DNA from 3 places in the Arthrobacter sp. 01T428 genome. Region 2 is predicted to be linked to each of the others. Evidence: riboswitches for the same ligand, from Rfam matches in the RefSeq annotation. Region 2 holds a riboswitch; each other region holds the start of a gene.
What was found. A riboswitch is a leader RNA that binds a small molecule or an ion and turns the genes downstream of it on or off. The one in region 2 is predicted to bind cyclic di-AMP.
Positions count from the first base shown of each region.

Region 1: it holds a riboswitch for cyclic di-AMP, as region 2 does, so the genes downstream of both, AC1DJB_RS14045 (hypothetical protein) here and AC1DJB_RS05570 (M23 family metallopeptidase) in region 2, are expected to answer to the same signal.
Region 3: it holds a riboswitch for cyclic di-AMP, as region 2 does, so the genes downstream of both, AC1DJB_RS07430 (aggregation-promoting factor C-terminal-like domain-containing protein) here and AC1DJB_RS05570 (M23 family metallopeptidase) in region 2, are expected to answer to the same signal.

Region 1 is NZ_JBFTPW010000011.1:104,659-107,922, reverse strand. Features, by position in the region: gene AC1DJB_RS14055 (TetR/AcrR family transcriptional regulator) at 1-481, opposite strand, end outside; gene AC1DJB_RS14050 (flavin-containing monooxygenase) at 552-1,646, shown strand; cyclic di-AMP (ydaO/yuaA leader) riboswitch at 1,731-1,876, shown strand; gene AC1DJB_RS14045 (hypothetical protein) at 1,879-3,006, shown strand; gene AC1DJB_RS14040 (PucR family transcriptional regulator) at 3,165-3,264, opposite strand, start outside.
Region 2 is NZ_JBFTPW010000003.1:53,827-57,090, reverse strand. Features, by position in the region: gene serC (phosphoserine transaminase) at 1-306, opposite strand, end outside; gene AC1DJB_RS05575 (iron-dependent transcriptional repressor DtxR) at 579-1,274, shown strand; cyclic di-AMP (ydaO/yuaA leader) riboswitch at 1,400-1,607, shown strand; gene AC1DJB_RS05570 (M23 family metallopeptidase) at 1,610-2,428, shown strand; cyclic di-AMP (ydaO/yuaA leader) riboswitch at 2,574-2,740, shown strand; gene AC1DJB_RS05565 (NlpC/P60 family protein) at 2,746-3,264, shown strand, end outside.
Region 3 is NZ_JBFTPW010000004.1:159,292-162,555, forward strand. Features, by position in the region: gene AC1DJB_RS07425 (bifunctional glycosyltransferase family 2/GtrA family protein) at 1-552, opposite strand, end outside; gene AC1DJB_RS07430 (aggregation-promoting factor C-terminal-like domain-containing protein) at 713-1,450, opposite strand; cyclic di-AMP (ydaO/yuaA leader) riboswitch at 1,453-1,626, opposite strand; gene AC1DJB_RS07435 (sensor histidine kinase) at 1,791-3,264, opposite strand, start outside.

The DNA of each region.
Region 1 (3,264 bases), on a different contig from region 2:
TGCCGGAGCTCAGTGCCCCGCGCCGCCTGAGCGCGGCCGCAGCTTCCGCATAGTTCCGTAGCCGGGTTTCGGCCCGGTCCCGCTCCACTTTTGCGGCTTCGGCGTCGACGGCGGAGGCCTGCCGCATGACGGTGAACAATTGGGTGCTCCGCGGATTCACCTCGGCAAACCAGTCGGCCAACAGCGCCAGGACCGCTCCGGCGTCGGCGGCTGCGGCAGTCCGCTCGCGCATGGTCTCCGGCACGGAACGGGGAGCATCCGGACCCGCCGCCGTCGCGTCGACCACGGCCGAGAGCAGCGCAGCCTTGTTGCCCACGGAGTTGTAGATGGTCTGGACGGCCACACCTGCTTGCTCGGCAACGGCCCCGATAGTGGTGGCCACATACCCTTTGCTCAGAAACAGCTGACGGGCGGCCTCCACCACGGCAGCTTTGGTTGCGACAGCTTGAGCTAAGCGCCTGTCATTGTGCCGGATTTCCACGAAAAAAGAATAGCATTCCAGTGACTGGAATGCTATTCTAATCACCTCGGACACCTCAGGAGGCTTCGCGATGGACAGCAATGAGGCAGTGAACACGGTAATTGTGGGCGCAGGGCAGGCGGGGCTCGCCACCGGATACCACCTGAAGAAACACCTGCAAGATTTCCTCATCCTGGACTCGCAGGCCCGCGTCGGCGACGTGTGGCGGAGCCGATGGGATTCCTTGCGCCTCTTCACCCCGGCGCAGCACGATTCCCTTCCCGGCCTGCCATTTCCAGCCGCCCGGGGGACCTTTCCCGGCAAAGACGCCATGGCCGAATACCTCGAGAATTACGCCACGAACTGGGAACTCCCGGTACGCCATGGCGCCCGCGTCGTCGGCATCGAGCGGGAGGACGGCCGGTTCCGGGTGCAGTCGAGCGCCGGGTCGATCCTGGCGAGAAACGTTGTTGTTGCCACGGGCCCGAATACACAGCCACGGGTCCCGGCGTTCGCCAGGGATCTCGATCCAGGCATCCACCAACTGCACGGAGCGGAATACTCCAACCCGGACTCAATTCCGCCCGGAGATGTCCTGGTGGTCGGCTCCGGCACCTCCGGCGTCGAAATCGCCCTGGAGCTCGCACCCACGCACCGCACCTACATCGCAGGAAACCCTCCGTTCCACATTCCGGGCCCCGTGACGCGATACGCCGGCGGGCTTTGGTGGCTCTTCATCCACAAGGTGCTGAACAGATCCACCCCTATCGGCCGCAAGGTCGCGCTCGGGTTCACCCAGCACGGCGCGCCACTGATCCGGACCTCAACGCGGGAGCTCGACGCCGCGGGAGTCACCCGCCTACCACGCCTGAAGGGCACGCGCGATGGCCAACCCCTGACCGATGAAGGCCACGCGATACCGGTGTCCACGGTCATCTGGGCTACTGGTTACCAACCGGACTTTGGCTGGATCCAAGGACTTCCCACGGATGGGGACGGCTGGCCGCTCACCCTCCGGGGCGCCGTAGAACAACTCCCAGGACTGTTCTTTGCGGGCATGCCCTTCCAATACGGGTTGACCTCCGGCCTCGTGGGCGGGGTCGGCCGCGACGCCGAACACGTCGCGGGACTCATCGCCGGCCAGGCCGGGCAAAAACGGGTCACCGCGCCCGTTATTCAAATGTGACTTTGCATGCCGGCTGTTGTAACGTCGAGGGGCGACCCAGTCCCCAACCGGGCCGCTTCCGGGTTGACGCCGAGCTCTGCCGCAACCCGGAATCCGCCAGACCCGCGGCAGAGACGGGGGACCCAGAGTCTCCGGGCCCACTTCAGGCCCTTGGGGTGAAGCCGCCACGCGCGGCCGGACGGCCTCGTCCGAACCCGACAGCTAACCTCGAAGGCGTTGAGAGGCAATCACCATGTCCCCAACCATGGATCAGCCTCGCCGTGCCCAAGTGGCGGGCGAGAGCACCAAACCAACCGGACGTCGTCGGGCCACAGACAGCGAACCGTTCATCGCTGCGCCGGCTTCCGAACCTTTGAGTTCGACGGCGGCACCCACCACCGCCGCAACCCCGACGACGGCGGCACCCACCACGCGCGCGGCCGCCCGGGCGGCCGAACGGAAGCGGGCCTCAGAAGCCAGCGAAACTGCGGCCATTCAAACAGTGCCTGCCGCGGCGACAGAACCTGCCACCGCGGCCATACCGGCTGTCGCTGCCGAGACCGCGGCTCCTGCGACAGCTGAGCCGGCCACTGCGGCCATACCGACGGTGTCTGCTGCGACCTTGGCTCGCGCGACAGCAGAGTCGGCCAAAACCGAGCACGCAGCCACAACGGCACTTCCCGCGGCAACCCGCGCCGGCGCCGGTCCGGCGACCCTTACCGGTTCCTCCTTCAGCCGTGAACCACACGCCGTCCTCAAGAAGGCCGCCGCCGTCCGGACGATGAGCAACCGAATGGCAGTGGTGACAGGTGCCCTAGGCATCTTGTTGGCCGCCGGCTCCCTGGGACAAGCCCTCGAGTTGCCCTTCTTCGGCCAGGAATCCCGTGCCCAGGACGCTGCCAGCGCAGACAGCCAGGACTCCACGCAATCCGGCGCTCCTTCCACGACGCCAAGCACCTCCCCCAGCGCTGCGGAATCACCTTCGGCAGCTACCCCGAGCGCCAAGTCCGGCCAGGCCGGGGACCCGGCGCAGCATTCGCCGCAAGGACCGGTAGCTGTCGAATCGTCGAGCGTCCCTGCACCGTCGATCTCCGTTCAGGTTCCTGCCCTCCCGTCAGCGCTGCCCCCAAGCCTCACCCCGGCGCCTGTTCCTTCCACCCCGGTTCCGGCCCAGCCTGCGCCGGCTCCCAGCCCCGGTCCGACCGGACCCGCTAGCCCAACCCCGACACCGGATCCGACGGATCCAGCGTCTCCGACTCCCGCACCCACAGGTTCTTGGAAGCCACGGACCCCGGCCAGCCCCACACCGACGCCACCGCCTACCCAACCGGGCGTCGATCTTGGGTCGATTCTGGACGCAGCAACCAAGGCACTGCAGTGAGGATGGGAGGGCATCGAGCATTTGCCGTCGAGTGGCACGGACGATGCTGCCGGAACACCTGGACGCAGATGATTCAGCACCGCCCGGACCGCTGGCGCTGCAGCCTTCAGTTGAGGCAGTTCAACAAGTAGGCCAGCGCGGTTTCCGGTACCTGCGCTTCAAATCCGCGGTCGGCCAGCCCAGCGGCGCGCCTTGAGCGTTGCGTGGAGTTCGAGCCGGGTGGCGCCATTCAGCGGATCCGCTCCGATAAGCTGGCGG
Region 2 (3,264 bases):
GAAAGAGAGGTGCTGGGCCTTCTTCTCGACCAGGCCGAAGCTGGCGACGTCCCAGAACGCGGTGGAGCCTCCGACGCCGAGGATCACCTCGTAGCCCTCGGGCGCACGGAAGAACTGGCTAAGTCCCTCGCGGACGGAGCCCACCAGGTTCTTGACGGGTGCTTGGCGGTGGGAGGTGCCGAGGATCGTTGTCGAGGCGGCGGAGAGGGCCTCGATCTGCTCCGGGCGGACCTTGGAGGGCCCGGCGCCGAAGCGGCCGTCCTTGGGCAGCAAATCGGCGGGGATGGTGATGCTGTTGTCGCTCACGGGATGCTCCAATGGTGAAGTAGCGGCCTAGATGGGTCGTGGCAGGTGGCAAGCTGCCCCTTCGACTCCCCAATTCTGCCTGACACCGCAGGCGGGGGCAGAACCGAAGGTGTCATAGTCCGCCACGTGGAAACCCATCGTTCCGCCGGCTCAGGAGAGGACGGCGGACCGGGCGGTGGACAAGCGCCGGAATTATCCGGAGTAATTCCAAATAAGCTAAGCTTGGAGCTGGCGAAAATACGCAAGATACTGCGCTCGAGGAGCTGAGCTGGATGACGGATCTGATCGATACCACTGAGATGTATCTTCGGACCATTTTGGAGCTTGAAGAAGAGAACATCGTGGCTCTTCGCGCCCGCATCGCCGAGCGCTTGCGGCACTCCGGCCCCACCGTTTCCCAGACGATCGGGCGGATGGAGCGCGACGGCCTGGTGATTGTGTCCAACGACCGGCACCTTGAGCTGACTGAAACGGGCCGGAAACGCGCCACCGAGGTCATGCGCAAGCACCGGCTCGCCGAACGGCTCCTGGCAGATGTCATTGGACTGGACTGGGCCTACGTGCACGATGAAGCGTGCCGTTGGGAGCATGTCATGAGTGAGCGCGTGGAACGACGGCTCTATGAATTGCTGGACCACCCCACGGAATCGCCCTATGGCAACCCCATTCCCGGACTCGAAGCGCTGGGTGGAGCCGCGTCCCACGCCTTTACGGATGGCGTGGTCAACCTTCTTGACGCGATGAACGAATATTCACCTGAAAACCGGGTCACCGTCAGCCGGCTGGCTGAACCGATCCAGGTGGAACCGGAACTTCTGGTCCAGCTGGACGAGGGCGGAATCCGCCCGGGCGCCAGGGTGTCCCTGGAGCGCGTGGGGGAGTACATCTCCGTTCGCGTGCCTAATATCGAGGGCGCGCTGGAGCTGCCGCCTGAGGTTGCCTCGCACGTGTTTGTCACGGTCGCCTAGCCGGCCCGGCGGGGTCGCCCGCAAAGATAACGAAATTATTACCGTGGGGCTTAATCCCCTATAGTTAAATACTGGCGCCGATACCAAAGCGTTACCTGATCCGAAGCCGAGTTCTGCCAGCGGATCAGGTGGATTAGTCCATTCACTGGCAGAAACGGAGGAACCACCATCGGCTGTCGAAAGACGGCCTTGGGGTGAAGTCCGTAGCGGAAGTGCAAACAACGCAAGGCCCCTCCGGGTACCTTGCGTTTCGTGCCCTTCGCGCGGACCGGGTCCACGATCTCTCTGGCCCGAATCCGACAGCTAACTTCGCAGGCTTGCCAGAGAGGAAAACCTTGACCACGCAGAACACCAGGGGCCGCAGGCGCGCGTCCGGTCCTACTGCTGAGCTGCGGGGCACAAGCGCCGTCGAGCACGAGCGGCCGCGCGATCCCCATCGCGAACTTCGCCGCCGCAAGGGTCCTTTGCGGCAGATGGCCGAATTCGCCGCCGCGAGCGGAGCGGGACAGAAGGCCGGAGTGGCCCTCGCCACGACGGGCCTCATCCTGACAGTCGCTATGCCGGGCACCGGCGCCATGACGGCCACGGCGGATTCAAGCCAGGCCGCCTCGGCTGTGGGCACCCAGCCCGAGATTCCTGCCGCGGCAAGCGCCACGATCGACTTCAGCCGTGCCGCAGTGTCAACCACTGCGGATCCGGACAGCAAGCTCAAGCAGCTCTTGAGCGCACAGTCCGTCGGCACCATCAAGACCTCGTCCTCCAAGGGCACCCTGGGGGCGCCCCTGGACACCCTGACCACGGCCTCGCCTTTCGGCTACCGCGTGAATCCCATCACGGGCGGTTTGGGGGAGTTCCACCGCGGCCAGGACTTCGTGGCCCAGTGCGGCACCCAGGTCCATGCTGCCGCGGCCGGCAAGGTCACCTTCGCCGGCTGGCATCCGTATGGCGGCGGAAACCGCATTGTGGTGGACCATGGCAACGGCCTGGAAACCACGTACAACCATTTGTCGTCGTTCAACGTCCAGGTGGGCCAAACGGTTGGCCGAGGCGATGTCATCGCATTGAGCGGCACTACGGGCGCCTCCACGGGCTGCCACCTCCACTTTGAAGTCATGGTCAACGGCGACGTCGTTGACCCCCTGGGCTGGCTGTAGCCAATCCGATGGAAGTCTCTCGCATGCTTGTCACGCTCCGTGACCTGAATGTGACATTCAGCCAAAACTCATGTACCGTCTAACTCGCATCAACTTTTAGAGAGTTGATGCACTCGGGTGGATTGCCTAGCTCTGCCACTGCCCGAGGTTCCGTTCGCAAAACATCGTCTGGCAGAGGCGGGGGACCCACTTTTGGTCATCTTCACCGATGGCCTTGGGGTTAAGTCGCACGACTTCCGAGAGGGAGGAGTGTGGCCGGATGACTCCCATCCGAATCCGACAGCTTACCTCGCGGGCATAGGGAGAGGCCTCTTAACGTGTCTTCACGCTCTACTGTTGCGCGCCACCGTGCCGCGGTCACCAAGACCAACTCGCTTGCCGTTATCGCTAAGACTGTCGGCAGCAACGCCGGTGGCGTAGGCCGTCAGGCAGCCGTTATCGCAGCTGCTTCCGGTCTGGTGCTCACTAGCGGTATCGCAGCCAACGCTGCAGAAACCAACGTTCCCCGCGAGTCCACTTCGACCTCCGCCCTGGAAGTCCAGTCCATCGCCCAAGCCAGCATTTCGGCCGACTCCTCCGTCGCCATCAAGTACGAACGCCCGGTGGTTTCCACCGAAGCTGCTCCGGTTGTCGCAGCTCCGGTTGCCACCCAGGAAGCCGCTCCGGCTTCGCAGGCTGCCACGGGTGCCGCTACCGGCTCCTCGACGCTTTCTGTGACCGCTGCTGTTTCGCCCGCCACGAAGGTTGCCAGCGGCAAGGGCGCAGCGATTGCTGCCGCAGCTTACGCTCAGCTTGGCGTTGCCCAGGACTGCACTGCCCTGGCCTCGAACTCCCTG
Region 3 (3,264 bases), on a different contig from region 2:
GCGCGAAATGAACTCGCGTTTGGGGCCGCGGACGACCCGCGAGTTACGGGTCAGTCGGGTGCCGATGGCGAGGTCCGAATGGCCGGAGATCAGCGGCGCCAAAAGGGGCGCCAGTGCGGCGAGGTCAGTGGAAAGGTCAACGTCCATGTAAGCCAGAACGGGCGACGGCGATGCAAGCCACACCTTGCGAAGGGCGTTGCCGCGTCCCTTCTCGTCAAGGTGGACAACCGCGAGCTCAGGCAGTTCCCGGGCTACGCGCTCCGCGATTTTCAACGTGCCGTCCGTGCTCGCGTTGTCCGCCACGGTGATGCGGAAGCCATGCGGGAAGGATTCGCGCAAGTGGCCGTGAAGCCTGCGCAGGCACTCTTCGAGATCGCGTTCCTCGTTGAAGACGGGGATGGTGACGTCGAGGACGGGGATGGCGGTGTGGGTGTCCACGGGGGCGCGCCGCCCCGTGCCGCGCTGGATGGGAGTGCTGGGTTGGATGGGAAGGCCCGGCGGCACCACCGCGGGGTCCTTCAGGGTTCCGGAGGTGGATTCGATGAGCGTCATGTATCCAGAGTGCCGTTGCCGAATATGAAGGCTTTAGGCGGAACCTGTGACGTGGCTGTGGATGTGTGACCAGCGTGGCGCATCACTTGCCTGGCCAAGAAACGGAGAGGCCCGCCCCGGAAGGGACGGACCTCGACGTACTTTGTGGTTGGCTCTTGGCTTAGTACCAGTTGTGGGCCAAGTGGAAGGACCATGCCGCGGACGGCGATCCGTAGCGTTCCTTGATGTAGTTCAGGCCCCAGCGGATTTGCGTCTGGTAGTTGGTCTGCCAGTCGGCGCCTTCGGACGCCATCTTTTCGGCCGGCAGCGACTGCCCAATGCCGTAAGCGCCACTGGAGGCGTTGGTGGCAGTGGTGCGCCAATCCGATTCCTTGTTCCACAAGGTGATCAGGGCCGACATTTCGCCCTGGCCCCAACCGTAGGAGGGAAGGATGCTTGCGGCGTAGGCCTGGGCGCCGGAGGGATCATCGACGGCGACTGGTGCAGCCGGTGCCGCTGGAGCAGGGGGTGCAGCGGGTACGGCCGGTGCGGCAGCCTGGGGCGCGACGGCGGCTGGAGCGGGCGCGGCCGCCTGGCTTGGCGTCGACGCAGCGCTCGGCTTGGGGCTCGCGCTTGCGCTCGCCGACGGCGTGGCGGTGGCCGAAGGCGTGGCTGAGTGATCCACCGTGCGGGATTCGGACGTGCGGCTCATGTCCTGGGCGTTGATGGCTTGTCCGGCGGCCTGGGTGGCAGCGCCTGCGCCTAGGAACACGGCAACGACGCCGGCAACAACTGCCATGCGCTGGCCGGTGCCGAGGTTCGAGGCGGCTCGCCTCAGCGTGGAACGTGACTTGTTTCTCCGGGCAGGTTCGCCGCGGTGGCGCGCAACAGGGCGCGACTGATCCTTGGAATCAGACATGGTGATTGCCTCTCGACGCCTGCGGAGTTAGCTGTCGGATTCGGATGAGGTCATCCGGCCGTGGCCACAGCGGAACGTGGCGGCACGGCTTCACCCCTAGGGCTGGCTCAACATGAGCGCTTGCCCGGAGACCTGGGTCCCCCGTCTCTGCCTGGACTGTTGGGCACCGGGGAGTGGCAGAGCTCGGCGCCTACCCGGCGGTGGCCGGAATGATCCAGCGCACCTATTCGACGGTACAGGAGGATCCAGCTTAAGTCACATTTAGGTAACGGAGATCACGACGCCGGTGCGTCGACTTGCGCGCGCCGGGCACCGGCGTCGTACTCTTCTGGTTCGCCCGTCAGGCCGGGGCAGTCCTGAGCGCCGGGAGCCGCACCGCGAACTCCGTCCGGCCAGGCCGCGACGCCACTTCGACCGTGCCGCCGTGCGCCTGAACGATGGATTCCACAATGGACAAGCCGAGGCCGGAGGTGCCCTCGGAGCCGGACCGGGCGGCGTCGGCACGGGCAAAGCGGGAGAAGATCCTGCCCTGGAATTCAGGCGGGATGCCCGGGCCGTTGTCGGTCACGGTCACCACGGCGCTGCCATCGGCGGAGCGCATCACGCCCGTGACCACGGTGGTTCCCGCCTCGGTGTGCTTGCGGGCGTTGGAGAGCAGATTCGCCAAAACCTGGTGGAGTTGGGTGGTGTCGCCGCGGACCGTGAGGGGCTCATCCGGGAGCTTGAGCTGCCAGATGTGCTCGGGGGCCATGACTTTCTCGTCGCTGACGGTCTCGATCACCAACTGCGTGAGGTCCACATCGGTGAATTCCGGGGCCTTCCCTTCGTCCAACCGGGCCAAGAGAAGGAGGTCCTCCACGAGGGTGGTCATGCGTTCGGACTGGCTCTGCACCCGGCCCAGCGACTTGCGCCCGTCTTCGGTGAACGTCTCGGTCATGCGCAAGAGTTCGGTGTAGCCGCGGATGGCGGTCAGCGGAGTGCGTAGTTCGTGCGACGCATCCGCGACGAACTGGCGCACCTTGGTTTCGCTTTGCTGGCGGGCCTCGAGGGCGCTCGAGACGTTGTCCAGCATCAGGTTCAAAGCATGGCCGACGCTTCCCACTTCGGTGCTCGGATGGGCCGCCGACGCCGGAACACGCACCGCGAGGGCCACTTCACCGGCGTCGAGCGGAAGTTTCGACACCTTGGTGGCGACGTCGGAGAGTTGCTCCAAAGGCCGCATGGTACGGCGGATCAGCACGGTTCCGGCCAGCCCGATCAGGACCAGTCCGCCCAAGGAGACCAGCACCATGGTCCAGACGAGGGAGGCCTCGGTGTCCTCTTTCGAGGCGAGAGGGAGACCTGTGATGACAACATCGCCGTATGGAGTTTCGGTGGCCACCAGCCGGTAGCCGCCAGTGGACAGCGTGCGATCAACCGGGCGGCCATCGGACGGGAGCGCCGACAGGATTCGGGCGTCGCTGGGCGACAACGGCGCACGTGTGGCATCGGAGGACAAGAAGCCGGCATCGCTGCTCACCTGGCCTGCAAGGATGCGTGCATTGAGCGTGCCGATGCTCTGGCCGCGGGGGTCCAGCGGGTCCGGACGGCCGCCAGGGTTGCCTTGCGGCGGGCGGCCGTGGGAGGCCTGCATCAATTGCTGATCGAGCTGCTTCGTGAGGAACACATCCATGGAGGCATAGCTGACCACCCCGACTGCACCGCAGATGGCCACAAGGAGTGCCATGGAGAGAAGGATCAAGCGCGTGCGCAAGTGCCAGGTTGAAGGATTGAACCAGCTATGGTCGGTCTGGCGGGGGATACCCGAGAGTGCG